2 regions of the Variovorax rhizosphaerae genome follow, and region 1 is predicted to be linked to the other one. Evidence: riboswitches for the same ligand, from Rfam matches in the RefSeq annotation. Region 1 holds a riboswitch; the other holds the start of a gene.
The links. A riboswitch is a leader RNA that binds a small molecule or an ion and turns the genes downstream of it on or off. The one in region 1 is predicted to bind glycine.

Region 1 (10,375 bases):
GCCCGGTGCCGCCAGAGACGATGGTGGCGCTTTCATCGCCCGCACGCACCATCGAGGGGCTGATCTGCGCCGCGACCGCGCCGCACGCCAAATGGGGGCCGCGCACCGCCGTCAACCTCCCATCCCTGTGTGTCAGCGTGGACGAGATGGTCCAGGCGCTGCACCGCATCGGCGGCTCCGCCGCCACCGACCTGCTCGACATGCGGCCCGACCGCACCATCACCGAGATCATCACCGGCTGGCCCGGCCGCTTCGAATGGGTGCGCGCACGCGACCTGGGCCTGTTCGCCGACGAGAGCATCGATGCCATCCTGCGCGACTACGTCCGTGAAAATCCCGACGCGGTAACGCTACCACTTGCGGCATAGTTGACGGTTTTTTGCACACTCTGTGCAAACCTATCCCCCAACGGAGACTTCATGAAATTCGGCCACATCGCCGCCGCCTGCCTTTCGCTCGCCCTCAGCGCGGGCGCGTTCGCACAGACCACCACGCTGAAGATCGGCTACGCCACGTCCAAGGAATCGCATTACGGCGTGGGCTCGACGGTGTTCTGCGACGAGATCGAGAAGGGCACGCAAGGCCGCTACAAGTGCCAGCACTTCGCCAACTCGGCACTCGGCGGTGAACGCGAGCAGATCGAGGCGATCCAGCTCGGCACGCAGGACCTGCTGAACACCTCCACCGGCCCGGTCGGCAACTTCGTGCCCGAGGTCAAGATCGTCGACATCCCCTTCCTGTTCCGCGACTACGACCATGCGCGCAAGGTGATGGACGGCCCGATCGGCCAGGACATCCTGACCAAGTTCCCGAGCAAGGGCATCATCGCGCTGGCCTGGACCGAGAACGGCTTCCGCCACATGACGAACAGCAAGCGCGACATCGTCAAGCCCACGGATGCCGCCGGCCTGAAGATGCGCACGATGGAAAACAAGGTGCACATGGACGGCTACCGCACCTTCGGCATCCTGCCGACGCCGATGGCCTTCCCCGAACTGTTCGGCGCGCTGCAGCAAGGCACGGTCGATGGCCAGGAGAACCCGATCCCCGTCATCCTGTCGGCCAAGTTCTCGCAGGTGCAGAAGCACTTGTCGCTGACCGGCCACGTCTACTCGCCGGCGCTGCTGCTGCTGTCACCCAAGGTCTGGAACAAGCTGTCGGATGCCGACAAGAAGGTGTTCGTCGACGCTGCGCAAAAGGCCTCCGTGGCCCAGCGCAAGAAGGTCAACGACGACGAGAACAACGGCATCGCCCAGCTCGAGAAGGACGGCATGAAGGTCACCAAGACCGTCGACGGCGCCGCCTTCCGCGAGGCGCTGAAGCCTGCCTATGTCGGCTATGCCAAGGAATTCGGCGCCGACAACATCAAGAAGATCTCCGACGTCAAGTAAGCCCCCGCGGCTCCCCGATCACCGCCCGGCCCGCGAGGTGCCGGGCGGTTCGCTTTTCAAAGACCCAACGAGATTCCACCCGTGCAAGCTTTCGAGCGCTACTTCCTCGCGGCCAACCGCTGGGCCCTGATCCTCCTGCTGGCCGCGATGTCGGTCATCATCTTCACCAACGTGGCGCTGCGCTACCTTACCAACCAGTCTCTGGAATGGGCCGAGGAGGTGTCGCGCCACATGATGATCTGGCTCACCTTCCTGGGCGCCGGGCCGGTGCTGCGCTACGGCGGCCACATCGCGGTCGAGAACCTGCAGGACGCGCTGCCGCGCGCGGGCGCGATCGCGGTGCGCATGGTCGTCGCGGCGCTGCTGTTCGCCTTCTTCGGCTTCATGGTCTGGTACGGCTGGCTCTACATGCAGCGCACCATGTTCCAGCTCACGGCCGTCACGCAGATTCCGTTCGCCTACATCTACAGCGCGATGCTGATCGGCGGCGTGCTGCTGATCGTGCACTTCCTGTTCGTGGTGAAGCCGTATGTGCTGCGCAGGGAGTTCGCGTCCGACGAGCATTTCGACGCCAACGCCAGCGCGTCGCTGTAGGGAGAACGACATGGATGCCAGCATCGTTCTCATCGTTTCCGCCTGCATTTTTCTCGCGATCGGCGTGCCCGTGGCCTTCGCGCTCGGCCTGGCCACCGCGGCCACGCTGATCCTCGCCGAGAGCTATCCGCTGCTCGTGCTGCTGAAGGAGACCTTCACCGGCATCGACAGCTTTCCGCTGATGGCGGTGCCCTTCTTCATCCTGGCCGCCGAACTCATGAGCGGCGGCTCGCTGACCGAGGTGCTGCTGCGCTTCGCGGGGCAGTTCGTCGGGCACCGGCGCGGCGGGCTGGGCTACACCAACGTGGTGTCGCTGACCTTCTTCTCCGGGATCTCCGGCTCCGCGCTGGCCGATGCCGCGGGCCCCGGATCGATGCTGATCAAGATGATGGACAAGGCCGGCTACGACCGCTCGTACGCCGCGGCGCTGACCGCGTCGACCGCGATCGTCGGGCCGATCATTCCGCCGTCGATCATCATGATCATCTATGCGCTGCAGGACGAATCCGTCTCGGTCGGCACGCTGTTCGTGGCCGGCATCCTGCCGGGCATCCTGATCGCGGTGGCGATGTGCATCGTCAACTTCTACGTCTCGAAGAAGCGCAACTACAAGGGCGATGGCGAGACGCCGCCGCTGCGCGAGATCCTGCTGACCACCTGGAAGGCGCTGCCGGCGATCCTGCTGCCGGTGGTGATCCTCGGCGGCATGCGCGCCGGCTGGTTCACGCCGACCGAGGCCTCCGTCGTGGCCGTGTTCTACGCGCTGGTGTGCGGCAAGTTCGTCTATCGCACGCTGGAATGGAAGGCGCTGCCGAACATCCTGGAACGCTCGGCGCTGCTGTCGGCCTCGGTGCTGATCATCATCGGCCTGTCGGCCTCTTTCGCCTGGATCCTGACGATCGAGGGCATTCCGCAGCAGATGGCCGAGTGGCTGGTGAGCATGAACCTCTCGCCGTGGATGTTCCTGATCATCGTCAACGTGTTCCTGCTGCTGTTCGGCATCTTCATCGAGCCGCTGCCGGGCGTGATGGTGCTGGCGCCGATCCTCGCGCCGGTGGCGATGAAGCTGGGCGTGGACCCGGTGCACTTCGCGATGATCGTGATCTACAACCTGACGCTGGGGATGATCACCCCGCCGGTGGGCGGCCTGCTGTTCGTGACCTGCAACGTCTCCAAGGTGCCGATGTCGCAACTGGTGCGCGAACTGGTGCCCTTCCTGTGGGCACACGGCGCGGTGCTGGTGCTGCTGACTTTCGTGCCCGCGCTGAGCACCTGGATGCCGCACGCGCTCGGCTTCAAATAGGCCGCGAACCGCTACACTCGCGGGGTCAGGAGAGCGCCCCGCCAGACGGGGCCGCCGAAGGCGCAGGGCCCCAAAAGCATGGGTCCGAACGCTCAGGCAAAAGGACTGACAAGGCGCCCGGTCACACGGGCGTTTCCTTGCTGGAGAGAGGTCGCGGAAGCACGCGGCCCACCGAAGGAGCAAACCCCGATCGTGGGGCGAATCTCTCAGGTAAAGCGGACAGCAGGGGTGGCCCATGGCTTGCGTCATGGAACTCGACTGCCCCACTGGAAAGCCCCATGGCCTCCTCTCCCGACACTGCTTCCGACACCACGCTGCTCAAGACCCCGCTGCACGACCTGCACGTCGAACTGGGCGGTCGCATGGTCCCCTTCGCCGGCTATTCGATGCCGGTGCAATACCCGAGCGGCCTGATGGCAGAGCACAAGCACACGCGCGAAGCCGCGGGCCTGTTCGACATCTCGCACATGGGCCAGTTGCGGCTCGTCGGCCCGGATGCCGCCGCCGCCTTCGAGACGCTGATGCCGGTCGACGTGATCGGCCTCGCGCCCGGCAAGCAGCGCTACGGCCTGCTGCTGGATGACAACGGCGGCATCCTCGACGACCTGATGTTCTTCAACGAAGGCAACGACTCGATCTTCGTGATCGTGAACGGGGCCTGCAAGGCGGCTGACATCGCGCACATCACGGCCAGGATCGGCGGACGCTGCTCGGTCCAGCCGCTGCCCGACCATGCGTTGCTGGCGTTGCAAGGCCCGCAGGCCGCGGGCACATTGGCGCGCCTGTCGCCCGGCGTCGAGCGCTACGTGTTCATGACCGGCGGCGCGGTGCAGATCGGCGCGATCCCGGCTTTCGTGACCCGCAGCGGCTACACCGGCGAAGACGGCTTCGAGATCTCGGTCGCCGCCAGCGACGCCGACGCCCTCGCCCGCCTGCTGCTGGCGCAACCCGAGGTGAAGCCCATCGGCCTCGGCGCCCGCAATTCGCTGCGCCTGGAAGCCGGCCTCTGCCTCTACGGCAACGACATAGACACCAGCACCACACCAGTCGAAGCCTCGCTCAACTGGGCGATGCAGAAGGTGCGCCGCACCGGCGGTGCGCGCGCCGGCGGCTTCCCGGGCGCCGACAAGATCCTGACGCAGTTGGCCGTTGCCGGCGACCTGGCCGGCCATGTCGACCAGAAGACGCTCACGCGCAAGCGCGTCGGCCTCGTCGCACTGGAGCGCGTGCCCGTACGCGACGGCAGCGAACTGCAGTCCTTCGAAGGCCATCCCATCGGCAAGGTGACCAGCGGCCTGCTCGGCCCGACGGCCGACCGCCCGATCGCGATGGCCTACGTGGCCACGGCCTTCTCCGAGCCGGGTACCCGCATCCAGGCCATCGTGCGCGGCAAGCCCGTGCCGATGGAAGTGACCACCATGCCTTTCGTGCCGACCCGTTATTTCCGCGGCTGATTCATCCAGTTTTCGTCAGACTTTTTTCCAGGAGCATTCATGACCGTCAAGTACACCAAGGACCACGAGTGGGTCCAATCCACCGGCGCCGACACCGTCACCGTCGGCATCACCGTGCACGCGCAGGATGCGCTGGGCGACGTGGTGTTCGTCGACCTGCCGCAGGTCGGCCAGGACTACGCGCAAGGCGAAGTGGCCGGCGTGGTGGAGTCCGTCAAGGCCGCGGCTGATGTGTTCATGCCCGTGTCGGGCGAAGTCACCGAGGTGAACGAGGCTTTGCGCGCCGACCCGTCGCTGGCCAACACCGACCCGCTGGCCGCCGGCTGGTTCTTCAAGGTCAAGCTCAGCGACCCAGCGCAACTGGATGCGCTGATGGATTCGACGGCCTACGACAAGTTTTCGGCCGAGGCTTGATCCAACGCCGCTGAATGCGGACCGGGTCGTACGTGAAGGACGCGACCCGCGCGTCCTCCGCAACCTCTTTCCGCATTCATCCTCCTCCTAGACAGAACACGCCATGCCCAACGCCCTGCCCTCCCTGCGCCAACTCGAAAATGCCGAAGAATTCGTCGCGCGCCACATCGGCATCGAGCCCGCCGACGAGGCGCGCATGCTGCCCGTCATCGGGCATGCCACGCGCGCGGAACTGATCGACGGCATCGTGCCGCCGGCCATCCGCCGCTCGCATCCGATGGACTTGCCGCCCGCCATCACCGAGGCCGCCGCGCTGGCCGAGCTGAAGGCCATCGCCAGCAAGAACAAGGTGGCGCGCAACTTCATCGGGCAGGGTTACTACGGCACGCACACGCCCGGCGTGATCCTGCGCAACATCCTGGAGAACCCGGCTTGGTACACCGCCTACACGCCCTACCAGGCCGAGATCTCGCAGGGCCGCATGGAGGCGCTGCTCAACTTCCAGACCATGGTCTGCGACCTCACGGGCATGGCCATCGCCAATGCCTCGATGCTCGACGAAGCCACCGCCGCCGCCGAGGCCATGACGCTCGCCCGTCGCAGCGTCAAGAGCAAGAGCAATGTGTTCCTGGTGGCCGGCGACTGCCATCCGCAGACCATCGAAGTCATCAAGACCCGCGCCGCGCCGCTGGGCATCGAGATCAAGGTCAGCACCGCGACCGAAACCCTGCCGCACCTCATGGCGAGCGGCGATTTCTTCGGCGTGCTGGCCCAGTACCCCGGCACTACCGGCCAGGTGCATGACCTGCGCCCGCTGGCCGGCCATGCGCATGCCAACCACGCCGCACTGTGCGTCGCCGCCGACCTGCTGGCGCTCACGCTGCTCGCGCCGCCCGGCGAATGGGACGCCGACATCGTCTGCGGCACCACCCAGCGCTTCGGCATGCCGCTGTGCAACGGCGGCCCGCACGCGGCCTACCTCGCCTGCCGCGACGAGTTCAAGCGCTCGCTGCCGGGCCGGCTGGTGGGCGTCAGCGTCGACGTGCACGGCGCGCCCGCCTATCGGCTCGCGCTGCAGACGCGCGAGCAGCACATCCGCCGCGAGAAGGCCACCTCGAACATCTGCACCGCGCAGGTCTTGCCGGCGGTGATCGCCAGCATGTACGCGGTCTACCACGGTCCCCAGGGCCTGCTCCGCATCGCGCAGCGCGTGGCCGCGTTGACGGCCATCCTCGCCGAGGGCCTCGAGGAAATGGGCCGCGTGCTGTCCAACACCACCGCCTTCGATTCGCTGACCATTCAGACCGGCGACGACACCCAGGCCATCCTCGACCGCGCCGCAGCCGCCAACATCAACCTGCGCTGCCGGCTGCAAGGCCATCTCGGCCTCTCGCTGGACGAGACCAGCACCTATGCCGACGTGGAAGATCTGTGGGCCCTGTTCGCGCCGAAGGACGCGCACCTGCCGCACTTCGAGCTGCTGGCCGAAGGCGTCACGCCGCGCATCCCAGACGAACTGCGTCGCAGCAGCAACTTCCTCACCCACCCGGTCTTCAACACGCACAAGAGCGAGACCGGCATGCTGCGCTACATCCGCAGCCTCAGCGACAAGGACGTCGCGCTGGACCGCAGCATGATCCCGCTGGGCAGTTGCACGATGAAGCTCAATGCGACGAGCGAGATGATCCCGATCACCTGGCCCGAGTTCGCGAACATCCATCCGTTCGCGCCCGCCGACCAGCGCGAGGGCTATACCGAACTCGACCAGCAACTGCGCGACTGGCTCTGCGAAGCCACGGGCTATGCCGGCATCAGCCTCCAGCCCAACGCCGGGTCGCAAGGCGAGTACGCCGGGCTGCTGGCCATCAAGGCCTTCCACGCCTCGCGCGGCGAAGGTCAGCGCAACATCTGCCTGATCCCGTCGTCGGCGCACGGCACCAACCCGGCCAGTGCACAGATGGTCGGCATGCAGGTCGTCGTGACCGCCTGCGATGCGCAAGGCAACGTCGACCTCGACGACCTCAAGCGCGCCTGCGAGAAGCACAGCGCCAACCTCGCCGCGGTGATGATCACCTACCCCAGCACGCACGGCGTGTTCGAGACCGGCGTGAAGGCGCTGTGCGAACTCGTGCATTCGCACGGCGGGCGCGTGTATGTCGACGGCGCCAACATGAACGCGCTCGTCGGCGTGGCCGCACCCGGCGAGTTCGGCGGCGACGTGAGCCACCTGAACCTGCACAAGACCTTCTGCATCCCGCACGGCGGCGGCGGACCGGGCGTCGGCCCGGTGTGCGTGGTGGAAGACCTCGTGCCCTTCCTGCCCGGCCATGCGACGGCCGGCATCGCATCGCAAGGCCCGGGCGCGGTGTCCGCCGCGCCCCTGGGCAACGCGGCCGTGCTGCCGATCAGCTGGATGTACTGCCGCATGATGGGCGCCGACGGCCTGCAGGCCGCGACCGAAGTCGCGATCCTCAGCGCCAACTACATCAGCTCGCGCCTGAAGGACCACTACCCCACGCTCTACGCCAGCCCGAACGGCCACGTCGCGCACGAGTGCATCCTGGACCTGCGCCCGCTCAAGGACACCAGCGGCGTCACTGCCGAGGACGTGGCCAAGCGCCTGATCGACTACGGCTTCCACGCCCCAACGTTGAGCTTCCCGGTGCCCGGCACGCTGATGGTCGAGCCGACCGAAAGCGAGCCGCTGGCCGAACTGGACCGCTTCGTCGACGCGATGATCGCCATCCGCGGCGAGATCCGCCGTATCGAGGAAGGCGTCTGGCCCAAGGAGGACAACCCGCTCAAGCACGCGCCGCACACGGCCGCGAGCCTGATGGCCTCCGACTGGGCGCACCCCTACTCGCGCGAGCTCGGTGCGTTCCCGCTGGCTGCGCTGAAGCAGAACAAGTACTGGTCGCCGGTCGGCCGTGTCGACAACGTCTACGGCGACCGCAACCTGTTCTGCAGTTGCGTACCGGTGGGCGAGTACGAAGAAGCGTGAGCCGCCGGGTCACTCACAAGGCGAATACCGCAGCCGTGCCGCGCGGAGCTTACCCAGTGAGCGCCGCCCGGCCGCTCGAAGGCGCTCGCACCCCAGCTTGCCGCGCGAAGGTGATGCAATGACCGAACTCATGATCCGCCCGGTGGCCGAACAGGACTACGCGTCCTGGCGGCCACTCTGGGACGGCTACAACGCCTTCTACGACCGCCAGGGCCCGACCGCGCTGCCCGAGGAGATCACGCGTACGACATGGGCGCGCTTCTTCGACGACAGGGAACCGATGCATGCCGTGGTCGCCGAGCGCAACGGCAAGCTGCTGGGGCTGGTGCACTACCTCTTCCATCGCAGCACGATCTCGATCGCGCCGATCTGCTACTTGCAGGACCTGTTCACAAGCGAGGCGGCGCGCGGCCAGGGCGTGGGACGTGCGCTCATTGAAGCGGTGTACGCGCGTGCGGCGACAGCCGGAGCCTATCGCGTCTACTGGCAGACCTTCAACACGAACAGCACGGCGATGCTTCTCTATGACAAGGTCGCGGACAAGCCGGGGATCACGATCTATCGGAAGAGTCTGTGACCTGCGCGCAGCAGGCTCGGGCTCAGAGCTTCTTCTGCATGAACACCGCCGTGCCAAAGCTGGGATCCAGTGAATACGGCCCGAAGCCCTCGCGCTCGTAGGCGCGAATCGCGCTGGCATTGCCCGACAGCACTTCCAGCGTGAGCTTGCAGGCGCCGCGCGTCCTCGCCTCCAGTTCCACACGCTCCAACATTCGTTGCGCAACCCGCTGGCCCCGATAGCGCGGCAGCACCACGACGTCGTGCACGTTGACAAGCGGCTTGCAGGCGAAGGTCGAAAAGCCTTCGATGCAATTGACCAGGCCGATCGCCAGGTCGCCGTCGATCGCCAGCACGGTGAAGGCCTGCGGTCTCTTCGCAAGCTCGCCCGGCAGTCGCGTCAGCAACTTGAGCGGAATGGCGGCGCCACCGCCCGCCGGGTCGCGCGCATAGGTGTCGAGCAAGGAAATGACAGCAGCGCCATCCGCCGAGTCGGCGTAGTCGGCCAGCCTGATCTCGATCACATGAGCTCCCGCTTCAACCCGCTTCGACCGTTGCCACGAGCCTGCGCGCGCAGCCTTCCGCCTGGACCGGATCGCGCGCCTCGACCATCACGCGCAGCAGTGGCTCGGTGCCACTTGCGCGGATGAGCACGCGTCCGGCGTCGCCGAGTTCGGCCTCAATGCGCTTCGTCTCATCCGCCAGCGCCGAGTTGTTGCGCCAGTCCTGGCCATCGCGCAGGCGCACGTTGATAAGCGTCTGGGGAAACAAGGTCACGTCGGCCAGCAACTGCGCAACACTCTGGCTGGATCGCACGCACGCCTGGAGCACCTGCAGCGCGCTCACGATGCCATCGCCCGTGGTGTGGCGGTCGAGCGCCAGCAAATGACCCGAGCCCTCACCGCCGAGCACCCAGCGGCGCTTGGTCAGTTCCTCCAGCACGTAGCGGTCGCCCACCTTGGCTCGCACGAAGTCGATGCCCTTGCTGCGCAACGCAACTTCGACCGCCTTGTTGGTCATCAGCGTGCCGACGACGCCTTCCAGCCGCTCACCGCGCGCCAGGCGTTCGTTGGTCATGAGGTAGAGCAGTTCATCACCGTTGAAAAGGCGACCACTGGCATCGACCAGTTGCAGCCGGTCCGCATCGCCGTCGAGCGCGATGCCGTAGTCGGCCTGCTGTGCCTTGACCGTGTCGATCAGGGCCTGCGGATGCGTCGCGCCGACGCCCTTGTTGATGTTGAGCCCATCCGGCGCGCAGCCGATGACCGTGACGTCGGCGCCCAGTTCATGGAACACCTGCGGAGCGACCTGGTACGCCGCCCCATGGGCCGCATCGACCACCAGCTTGAGGCCGCGCAACGTCAGGTCATTGGCGAAGGTGCTCTTGCAGAACTCGGTGTAGCGCCCGGTCGCATCGTTGAGGCGGCGCGCCTTGCCGAGGTTGGCCGAATCGGCCCACACCGGCGGTTCCTCCAGCGCGGCCTCGACGGCCAATTCCCAGTCGTCGTCGAGCTTGGTGCCCTGTGCGCTGAAGAACTTGATGCCGTTGTCCGGAAAGGCGTTGTGGCTGGCGCTGATGACCACGCCCAGGCTGGCACGTTGGGCCCGCGTGAGGTAGGCGACGCCGGGCGTGGGCAGCGGGCCCAGCAGAACGACGTCGACA
Region 2 (10,375 bases), on a different contig from region 1:
GATGGTCCAGTGCTGCGTGGAGCGATTGGTGCGCACCGGGGTGGCCTGCACCTCGAACGCGCCCCTTTCGATGGCCGACGCGTAGTTGACCGTGATCGCGATCGGCGCACCCAGCAACTCCGGATGCAAGAGCACCGACTGCAGCACGATCGCCGCCGTGGTACCGCCGAACGGCCCCACCATGTTCCAGTAGTCCGGGCTGGTCGTGCCGGCGAAGTGGCCCCTCTGCGTGCCCGGCGTGAGCGCGAGGGCCTTGTCGAAATTGTGGGTGGCGGTCATTTCGTCAGTTTGCATGGGTTGGCTTTGGAAGACGGTCATGGAGGTGACGCCGAGCACGCTGCTTCGGCGTCAAAAAAGGGCGCTCGCGGCGCCCTTTTTCAAACTCACACTCTCTCGAAGATGCCGGCGGCACCTTGGCCCATCCCTACGCACATGGTCACCATGCCGTACTTCAGGTTCTTGCGGCGCAGTGCGTGCACCACGGTGGCCGAACGGATCGCACCGGTCGCGCCGAGCGGGTGTCCCAAGGCGATCGCGCCGCCCATCGGGTTCACCTTGCTCGGGTCCAGCCCCAGCGTGTTCATCACGGCAAGCGACTGCGCCGCGAAGGCTTCGTTCAGCTCGAACCAGTCGATGTCCTCGTGCTTCAGCCCCGCATAACGCAGCGCCGCCGGGATCGCCTCGATCGGGCCGATGCCCATGATGTGCGGCGGCACGCCCTTGCTGGCGAAGCTCACGAAGCGTGCGAGCGGCGTCAGGCCGTATTGCTTGATCGCCTTCTCGCTCGCGATGATCAGCGCGCCGGCGCCGTCGGACGTTTGCGAGCTGTTGCCCGCCGTCACCGTGCCGCGTGCCGCAAACACCGTGCGCAGCTTGGCCAGGCCTTCGATGGTCGTGTCGGGGCGCGCGCCTTCGTCGAGGCTGACGATGCGCTTCTTCGCGATCGATTCGCCGGTGGCGAGGTCAGGCGTGCGGTCGGTCACCTCGATCGGCGTGATCTCGTCGGCGAATTCGCCGGCGGCTTGCGCGGCCAATGCCTTCTGGTGCGAGGCCAGCGCGAACGCGTCCTGCGCCTCGCGGCTCACCTTCCACTGCTGCGCCACCTTCTCGGCGGTCAGGCCCATGCCGTAGGCGATGCCCACGTCGCCTTCGCGCTCGAAGATCGAGGGCGACAGCGAGGGCGAGTTGCCCATCATTGGCACCATGCTCATGCTTTCCACGCCGGCCGCGATCATCACGTCGGCTTCGCCCACGCGGATGCGGTCCGCCGCCATCTGCACGGCCGAGAGGCCGGACGCACAGAAGCGGTTCACGGTGATGCCGCCGACGCTGGTCGGCAGGCCGGCCAGCACCGCGCCGATGCGCGCGACGTTGAGGCCCTGCTGCGACTCAGGAATCGCGCAACCGCAGATGATGTCTTCGATGGCCTTCGGGTCGAGGTTGGGCACGGCCGCCAACGCTGCCTTCAGCGTGGTCGCCAGCAGGTCGTCGGGGCGGTAGTTGCGGAAGTAACCGCGATGCGACTTGCCGATCGGCGTGCGCGTGGCGGAGACGATGTAGGCGTCTTGAACTTGCTTGCTCATTGAATCTGTCCTTAGTTGCGCACGGGCTTGCCGGTGCGGACCATCCCCATGATTCGCTCTTGCGTCTTGGGGTGCACGATGAGCGAGCAGAACGCCTTGCGTTCCAGCGCCATCAGGTATTCGTCGGTCACCAGCGAGCCGGCGTCGACGTCACCGCCGGTCACCACGTTGGCGATCAGGCTGGCGATGTGGAAGTCGTGGGCGCTGATGAAGCCGCCGTCACGCATGTTGACCAGCGAACCCTTGATCGTTGCGGCGCCGCTGCGGCCGGCCACGCGGAAGCTGCGGCGCAGCGGGGCGCGGTAGCCGGCGTCGGCCATGGCCTTGACCTGCTGTTGCGCCACGTAGAGCAGTTCGTCCTTGTTCGGCACGATCACGTCGCTGTCGAGCAGGTAGCCGAGCTTCTTCGAATCGAGTGCACCGGTGCCGACCTTGGCCATCGCCGCGGCGGTGAAGCCCTCGGTGAGGAAGGGCAGCAGGTCGGTGCCGGTCGATGCCGAAGCGTTCTCGGCCGCGCGACGTGCGATGTAGGTCAGGCCGCCCGCGCCGGGAATCAGGCCAACGCCGACTTCGACCAGGCCGATGTAGCTTTCCATCGCGGCGACGCGCTTCGACGAGTAGACGGCGAGCTCGCAGCCACCGCCCAGCGCCAGGCCGCGAATGGCCGACACCACGGGCACGCTGCTGTAACGGATCTTCAGCATGGTTTGCTGCAGCGCCTCTTCCGCGCCTTCGACCGCGCCGATGCCGGCGACCACGAAGGCCGGCAGCATCGCCTGCAGGTCGGCGCCGACGGAGAACATTTCGTCCGGCGACCAGATCACCAGGCCCTTGTATTCCGCTTCGGCCAGATCGACCGCTGCGGCGAGCGATTCAGCCACGTCAGGGCTGATCGCATGCATCTTCGAATGGATGCTGGCGATGAGCACTTCGCCATCGAGCGTCCAGACGCGCACGTCACCTTCGTCGCTGATGGTCGTGCCGGCCTTGTTCGCGTCGGGCGCATTGGCACCGAGCACGCTTTCCGGGAACAACTGGCGCTCATGCACCGGTAGCTTGCGCTGCGCCACGAACTTGTTGGCCGAAGCGCTCCACGAACCTTCAGGCGTGTGCACGCCACCGGCTTCCGCGACCGGGCCTTCGAACACCCACTTCGGCAGCGGCGCCGTCGTCAGCGCCTTGCCGGCATCGATGTCTTCCTGGATCCACTTGGCCACTTGCGTCCAGCCGGCCTCTTGCCACAGCTCGAACGGACCTTGCTTCATGCCGAAGCCCCAGCGCATCGCGAAGTCGATGTCGCGCGCGCTCTCGGCGATGGTCGCGAGATGAATCGCCGCGTAGTGGAAGCTGTCGCGCAGGATGGCCCAGAGGAACTGGCCTTGCGGGCCTTCGCTCTCGCGCAGCAACCGGAGGCGCTCGCCAGCCGGCTTCTTCAGCATGCGGCCATAGACCTCGTCAGCCTTGTCGCCTGAAGGCACATAGTCGCCCTTGGCCAGGTCGAAGCGCAGGATGTCGCGGCCGACCTTCTTGAAGAAGCCGCCCTTGGTCTTCTGCCCCAGCTTGCCCAGTTCCAGCAGCTTGGCCAGCACCGGCGGCGTCGCGAAGTTCGGATAGAACGGATCGCTCTTCTCGTCCAGGTTGTCCTGCAGCGTCTTGACCACATGGGCCAGCGTGTCCAGGCCCACCACGTCCGCCGTGCGGAAAGTGCCCGAGCTCGCGCGGCCCAGCTTCTTGCCGGTCAGGTCGTCGACCACATCCGGCGTCAGGCCGAACTTCTCGACTTCCTTCAGCGTCGCCAGCATGCCGGCGATGCCAACGCGATTGGCGATGAAGTTGGGCGTGTCATGCGCGCGCACCACGCCCTTGCCGAGCGTGCTCGTCACGAAGGCTTCGAGCTGGTCCAGCACTTCAGGCTGCGTGGTCGGCGTGTTGATCAGCTCGACCAGGAACATGTAGCGCGGCGGGTTGAAGAAGTGAATGCCGCAGAAGCGCGGCTTCAATGCTTCAGGCAGCGCTTCGCTGAGCTTGGTGATCGACAGGCCCGAGGTGTTCGAGGCCAGGATCGCGTGCTTCGACACATGCGGCGCGATCTTCTTGTACAGATCGAGCTTCCAGTCCATGCGCTCGGCGATCGCCTCGATCACCAGGTCGCATTCGCCGAGCTTGTCGAGGTTGTCGTCGTAGTTGGCGACTTCGATCAGCGATGCATCGGCCACATCGCCGAGCGGCGCGGGCTTGAGCTTCTTGAGGTTGTCGATGGCGCGCGTGACGATGCCGTTCTTCGGGCCTTCCTTGGCCGCGAGATCGAACAGCACCACCGGCACTCGGACGTTGACCAGATGCGCAGCAATCTGCGCGCCCATCACGCCGGCGCCGAGCACGGCGACTTTCTTCACTTGAAATCGGGACATTGAATTTCCGTCTGATGTTTCTTACTGCACGCGGACCCAGGTCTGGGTTCTGCCGATGCCGAGCACCGAGCCGCGCACTTCCAGCTTCTTGCCGCCCTCGATCGGGGTCAGGCGAAGCGTGTAGTTCTTGCCGTTTTCGGGGTCGAGGATCTTGCCGTCTTCCCAGACGTCCTTGCCCTCGACCTTCTTGGCGCCACGGATGATCTCAAGGCCGACCATGGGCTTGCCCTTGCGGTCGTCGCTGCACTCGTCGCACACCGCATCCTGCTTGGCGTCCTTGCGCAGCAGCTTCTCGATGCGGCCGTTCACCACGCCACCGGATTCGGTGATGCGGATCTGCGACTTGACCTCGTTGGTCTTGTCATCGATGGTCTGCCAGGCGCCCACCGGCGTCATCTGCGCGAAGGCGGACGTGGCGGTGGCTGCGAAAAGGATGGCTGTCAGTGCAAGCTTTTTCATGGTCGTCCCCTCGTTATTGAAATCCGTGGATCAGGCAAGCGCCGCGTCGGTGTCCATCAACACCTTGCTGCCGGTGCGCGCGTTGCGCATCAGCGTGGCGGTCTCGGTGAACAGCTTGGCGAAGTAGAAGCGTGCGGTCTGCAGCTTGCCGACGTAGAACGGGTCGGTGTTGCCGGCCGCGATCTCGCGCAGCGCCACTTGCGCCATGCGGGCGAACAGGTAGCCGAACACGAGGTGGCCGGCCACGCGCAGGTAGTCCACCGCGGCAGCGCCCACTTCGTCGGGGTTCTGGAAGCCCTTGAAGCCCACTTCGGTCGTCAGCTTGGTCAGTTGTTCACCGAGCACGGCGATGGGCGTGATGAACTCGCTCATCTTCTCGTTGACGCCTTCTTCCGCGACCAGCGCGCCGATCAGCTTGCCGAACTTCTTCAGCGACGCGCCGTTGTTCGACAGCACCTTGCGGCCCAGCAGGTCCAGCGACTGCACGGTGTTCGTGCCTTCGTAGATCATGTTGATGCGGTTGTCGCGCACGTACTGCTCCATGCCCCATTCCTTGATGAAGCCGTGGCCGCCGTAGACCTGCATGCAGGCGTTGGTCGCGATGTGGCCGTTGTCGGTGATGAAGGCCTTGACGATCGGCGTCAGCAGCGCGACGAGTTCGCCGGAGTCCTTGCGCACCTTCTCGTCGGGGTGGTGGTGTTCCTTGTCGAGCAGCAGCGTGCAGAAGACCTGCAGCGCGCGGCCACCTTCGGCGTAGGCCTTGGCGGTCATCAGCATCTTGCGGACATCGGGGTGCACGATGATCGGATCGGCATCCTTGTCCTTGGCCTTCACGCCGGAGAGCGAACGCATCTGGATGCGGTCCTTGGCATAGGCCAGCGCGTTCTGGTAGGCCACTTCGGTCAGGCCGAGCGATTGGTTGCCCACGCCCAGGCGGGCGGCGTTCATCATCACGAACATCGCGGCCAGGCCCTTGTTGGGTTCGCCGACCATGGTGCCGATGGCGCCGTCGATGGCGATCTGCGCCGTCGCATTGCCGTGGATGCCCATCTTGTGTTCGAGGCCGGCACAGAAGATCGGGTTGCGATCGCCCAGCGAACCGTCGGCCTTGACGTTGAACTTCGGCACCGCGAACAGGCTGATGCCCTTGCTGCCCTTGGGCGCGTCCGGCAGGCGCGCGAGCACCAGGTGGATGATGTTCTCGGCCATGTCGTGTTCGCCGGCCGAGATGAAGATCTTGTTGCCGGTGATCTTGTAGGTGCCGTCGGCTTGGGGCTCTGCCTTGGTGCGCAGCATGCCCAGGTCGGTGCCGCAATGCGGCTCGGTCAGGCACATGGTGCCGGTCCATTCGCCGCTGGTGAGCTTGGGCAGGTAGGTCTTCTTCTGGTCGTCCGTGCCGTGGGCTTGGAGTGCTTCGTACGCGCCGTGCGAGAGGCCGGGGTACATGGTCCAGGCCTGGTTCGCGCTGTTGAGCATCTCGTACAAGCACTGGTTCAGCACGTAGGGCAGGCCTTGGCCGCCGAACTCGGGGCTGCACGACAGCGCCGGCCAGCCGCCTTCGACGAACTGCGCATACGCCTCCTTGAAGCCCTTGGGCGCTGTGACTTCGTGCGTGGACTTGTCGAGCGTGCAACCCTCTTCGTCGCCGGAGATGTTCAGCGGGAAGGTCACTTCGGCAGCGAACTTGCCGGCTTCCTCGATGACCGCGTTGATCGTGTCGACGTCGGTATCGGCATGCTTGGGGATGGCCTTGAATTCGTCGGCGACATGGAAGACTTCATGCAGCACGAATTGCATGTCACGCAGCGGCGGGGTGTAGGAAGGCATGTGCGAAAGCTCCTGAGCAGGTTTATTGGTAAAGGAAAAGGGAATCAGCCTTGGCGCGTGGGCGACGGCTGCGTGAGGGAGAGCCGCGGTGCTGATGGGGTCGCAAAGCGGTTGATGATGTTTTCGAAGCCCTTGCGCGCTCGCTCGATGGAACCGGGTGTGTGCAGGAAGCGCGCTTCATAGTGCGACGCGAGGATCAGTCCATGGATCTCGAAGGCGATCTGGCGCTCGTCGATGTCGGGGCGGAAGTGGCCTTCGGCCGTGGCCTGTTGCACGGCACGGAACATGGCCGCCTGCCAGATGCTGACCGACTCGACCAGCGCATCGCGCACGGGCCCTGGGCGGTCGTCGAATTCGGTAGCGCCGCTGATGTAGATGCAGCCCGAATCGATCTCGACCGAGGTGCGCTTCATCCAGTTGTCGAACATGGCGCACAGCCGCGGCAGGCCGCGCGGTGCCGGCATGGCGGCGTAGAACACCTCCTGCTCGAAGCGGGCGTGGTACTCGCGGACGACCGAGATCTGCAGTTCCTCGCGCGAGCCGAAGTGGGCGAAGACGCCCGACTTGCTCATCTGCGTGAGTTCGGCCACGGCGCCGATCGACAGGCCTTCGAGACCGATCTGGGCGGCAAGGTTGAGCGCCGCATCGACGATGGCGGCCTTGGTCTGCTGGCCCTTCTGGGCGGTTCGCGAGGCTTTCGCGGACACGGCGGTGGCGGACATGGATTGTTGAATTCAATAAAACGAACGGTCGTGCTATTTTGCAGCCAAACCAATCAAGACAGAAGCGCAAAGCCCCCGTCATTTGGTGGACTATTGCGCGGGTCGGCAGGTTTCGACGACACCCCCGCGACCCGGCGGTGCGTTGCTGAAGCTGCCTCGCCCGCGATGCCCAACGTGCCGTCGTCGCGCCTGCGGCAGAAGTGCAATGACTACCGGCGTCACGCGCCGGGCCTCGGTCCGGTCGATTTCGCGAAGGCCCTGCAGTCCGGTGATGCCGGGTTCGCCCATGTGGTGCTGCAAGGCCACATCCGTGTCGAAACGTCAGGGCTTGCAACGTTTCCCTTTGGAGATCCGGACCGGCCACCCTAGAATTCGCGGCTGCAGGAGAGCGAGCGGCCAGGCCGCTCCACCGAAGGCGCAAACTCCCATGAACGCTCAGGTCGACCCCTCACCGGGTCATGTACTGCACCCATCGATATCGCCGTCTGGAGAGCCATCGGGCACACGCCCGATGCACCGAAGGAGCAACACCCCCGCGGGCGCGGCGGTCGAAACTCTCAGGTAACAAGGACAGGGGGAGCGGCTTTTGAAATCATTTCAAAGGACCTCCCATGCGCGTGATCGTGTTGGGCGCCGGCTTGCTCGGCGTCACCTCGGCCTATTACCTCCAGAAACTCGGCCATGAAGTCACCGTGGTCGACCGCCAGGCCACACCGGCGGCAGAGACCAGCTTTGCCAACGGCGGCCAGATCTCCGTCAGCCATGCCGAACCCTGGGCCAACCCGAGCGCACCGATCAAGGTGCTGCAATGGCTGGGCAAGGAAGACGCACCGCTCTTGTTCCGCATCCGCGCCGACATGCGCCAATGGATGTGGGGCCTGCAGTTCCTGCGTGAATGCACGCCGGCACGGACGAAGCACAACATCGAGCAGATCGTGCGCCTGGGCACCTACAGCCGCAGCATGCTGCAGGCGCTGCGCAGCGAAACCGGCCTTGGCTACGACCAGCGCACCCAAGGCATCCTGCACTTCTACACGACGCAGAAGGAGTTCGACGGCGCCTTGAAGCCGGCCGAGCAGATGCGCGCGCTGGGTTGCGAGCGCCTCGTCATCTCTGCCGACGAAGCGGTGAAGCTCGAACCGGCGCTGGCCCACATCCGGCCGCAACTGGCCGGCGCCACCTACACCGCCGAAGACGAATCAGGCGATGCGAACCGCTTCGCGCGTGAGCTGGTCAAGCTCTGCGAAGCGTCCGGCGTGAAATTCCTGATGAGCCACACGGTGACCGCGATCCGCGAGGCCGGCGGCAGAGTCGAGCACGTGGAGGCCACCGACATCGAAGGCCGCTTCCAGCGCCTGCAGGCCGATGCATACGTGATGGCGATGGGCTCGCTGAGCCCGATCTATGCCAAGCCGCTGGGCATTGAATTGCCGATCTACCCGGCCAAGGGCTACTCGGTCACGCTGCCTGTGAAGGACGCATCGAAGGCCTACCAGGTTTCGCTGACGGACGACGAATTCAAACTGGTGTTCTCGCGCTACACGTCAGAGGACGGCCGCGGCGACCGCATGCGGATCGCCGGCACCGCCGAACTCAACGGCTACGACCGCGACCTGAACCGCATCCGTTGCGAGGCGATCGTGCGACGCGTGGAGCAACTGTTTCCAGGTGCGGGCGACACGACCAAGGCCCAGTTCTGGACCGGCCTGCGCCCGGCCACGCCGAGCAACGTGCCGATGATCGGCAAGACCAAGCTGCCGAACTTCTTCCTCAACACAGGGCATGGAACGTTGGGCTGGACGCATGCCTGCGGTTCCGGCAAGTCGATCGCGCACATCGTGAGCGGCTTGGCGCCCGAGGTTGATTTCGCCTTTCAGCACTGAGCGCATTTGCAAGCAGGCGAATGCGGGCTTGACCGTACGCGACGGTCGCGAAGAAACGCAAAGGACGCGAAAGAACCCAGAAGAAGTTTTCTGGATTCCTTTCGCGTCCTTCGCGGAACCTTCGCGTCCTCTGCGTCAGGTTCCCGATTTCTACTCGTTCAAAGCTTGAACGGCACCACTTCCTGGCGCTGCTCACCCAGCCCATCGATGCCCAGCGTCATCACGTCGCCCTTCTTCAGGAACACGGGCGCGGGCTTGATGCCCATGCCGACGCCCGGCGGCGTGCCGGTGGTGATGATGTCGCCGGGTTCCAACGTGTTGAGTTGGCTCACATAGCTCACCAGCTTGGCGACGTTGAAGATCATGGTCTTCGTGTTGCCGGTCTGCATGCGCTGGCCATTGACGTCGAGCCACATGCCGAGCTTTTGCGGGTTCGGCACTTCATCGCGCGTGACCAGCCACGGGCCGATCGGGCCGAAGGTATCGAAGCCCTTGCCCTTGTCCCAGGTCAGGCCGTGCTCAAGCTGCCATTCGCGCTCGCTCACGTCGTTGATCAGCACATAGCCCGCGACGAAATCGAGCGCTTCCTTCTGCGACACCCAGCGTGCGCGCTTGCCGATGACCACGCCCAGTTCGACTTCCCAGTCGCTCTTGACCGACCCCTTGGGCAGCATCACCGGATCGTTCGGACCCTGGATGCAGCTCACGGCCTTGGTGAACACCACCGGCTCCCCTGGAATCGGCATGCCGGACTCGGCCGCGTGGTCGGCGTAGTTCAGGCCGATGGCGATGAACTTGCTGGTGTTCGCCACCGGGCAACCCAGGCGCGGCTTGCCACGGACCAGCGGCAACTTGTCGGTCTTGATCTTGCGGATCTTGGCGAGCACCTTGTCGTCGAGCTGGGCGCCGCCCAGGTCCGGGACCACGGCGCTGAGGTCACGCAACTGGCCGTTGTCGTCGATCAGGCCGGGCTTTTCCTTGCCGGGTTTGCCGTAGCGCACGAGTTTCATGTCGAAAGTCCTTTCAGAGAGGGATGGGAAGTGTAGTCAGCGCGCGCGTGCGCCGCGATTCAGTAGGTAGCGCGACCGCCCGACAGGTCGAAGGTCGCGCCCGTCGAGAACGCGCAGTCCTCGGTGCAGAGCCAGGCCACCATCGACGCGATTTCCTCGGGCGTGCCGAAGCGGCCCATCGGAATCTTCGACAGCATGAAGGCGATGTGCTCCTTCGACATCTGGTCGAAGATGGCCGTCTTCACGGCCGCCGGCGTTACGCTGTTCACGCGCACGCCGGTGCCGGAGAGTTCCTTGCCGAGCGACTTGGTCAGCGCGATCACACCGGCCTTGCTGGCGCTGTAGGCGCTGGCATTCGGATTGCCCTCCTTGCCGGCCACCGATGCGATGTTCACGATGCGCGCCCAGGGACGTTCGCGCAGATGCGGCACCCACTCGCGGCAGCAAAGGAAGGTGCCGGTGAGGTTGACGTTGATGACC

Region 2: linked by a shared signal. The riboswitch ahead of WKW82_RS10675 (D-amino acid dehydrogenase) and the one ahead of gcvT (glycine cleavage system aminomethyltransferase GcvT) in region 1 are both predicted to bind glycine.

The regions. Positions count from the first base shown of each region.
Region 1 covers NZ_JBBKZT010000005.1:150,325-160,699, reverse strand. Annotated here, with positions in the region: gene denD (D-erythronate dehydrogenase) at 1-368, shown strand, start outside; gene WKW82_RS12225 (TRAP transporter substrate-binding protein) at 420-1,391, shown strand; gene WKW82_RS12220 (TRAP transporter small permease) at 1,473-1,985, shown strand; gene WKW82_RS12215 (TRAP transporter large permease) at 1,996-3,288, shown strand; glycine riboswitch at 3,313-3,398, shown strand; glycine riboswitch at 3,419-3,521, shown strand; gene gcvT (glycine cleavage system aminomethyltransferase GcvT) at 3,567-4,742, shown strand; gene gcvH (glycine cleavage system protein GcvH) at 4,782-5,156, shown strand; gene gcvP (aminomethyl-transferring glycine dehydrogenase) at 5,260-8,157, shown strand; gene WKW82_RS12195 (GNAT family N-acetyltransferase) at 8,276-8,734, shown strand; gene WKW82_RS12190 (GNAT family N-acetyltransferase) at 8,757-9,236, opposite strand; gene glmM (phosphoglucosamine mutase) at 9,250-10,375, opposite strand, start outside.
Region 2 covers NZ_JBBKZT010000004.1:316,391-326,765, reverse strand. Annotated here, with positions in the region: gene WKW82_RS10710 (acyl-CoA thioesterase) at 1-279, opposite strand, end outside; gene WKW82_RS10705 (acetyl-CoA C-acyltransferase) at 384-1,583, opposite strand; gene WKW82_RS10700 (3-hydroxyacyl-CoA dehydrogenase/enoyl-CoA hydratase family protein) at 1,595-3,994, opposite strand; gene WKW82_RS10695 (DUF2147 domain-containing protein) at 4,016-4,453, opposite strand; gene WKW82_RS10690 (acyl-CoA dehydrogenase C-terminal domain-containing protein) at 4,484-6,280, opposite strand; gene WKW82_RS10685 (TetR/AcrR family transcriptional regulator) at 6,325-7,002, opposite strand; gene WKW82_RS10680 (hypothetical protein) at 7,168-7,371, shown strand; glycine riboswitch at 7,374-7,474, shown strand; glycine riboswitch at 7,478-7,586, shown strand; gene WKW82_RS10675 (D-amino acid dehydrogenase) at 7,614-8,885, shown strand; gene WKW82_RS10670 (fumarylacetoacetate hydrolase family protein) at 9,044-9,895, opposite strand; gene WKW82_RS10665 (SDR family NAD(P)-dependent oxidoreductase) at 9,955-10,375, opposite strand, start outside.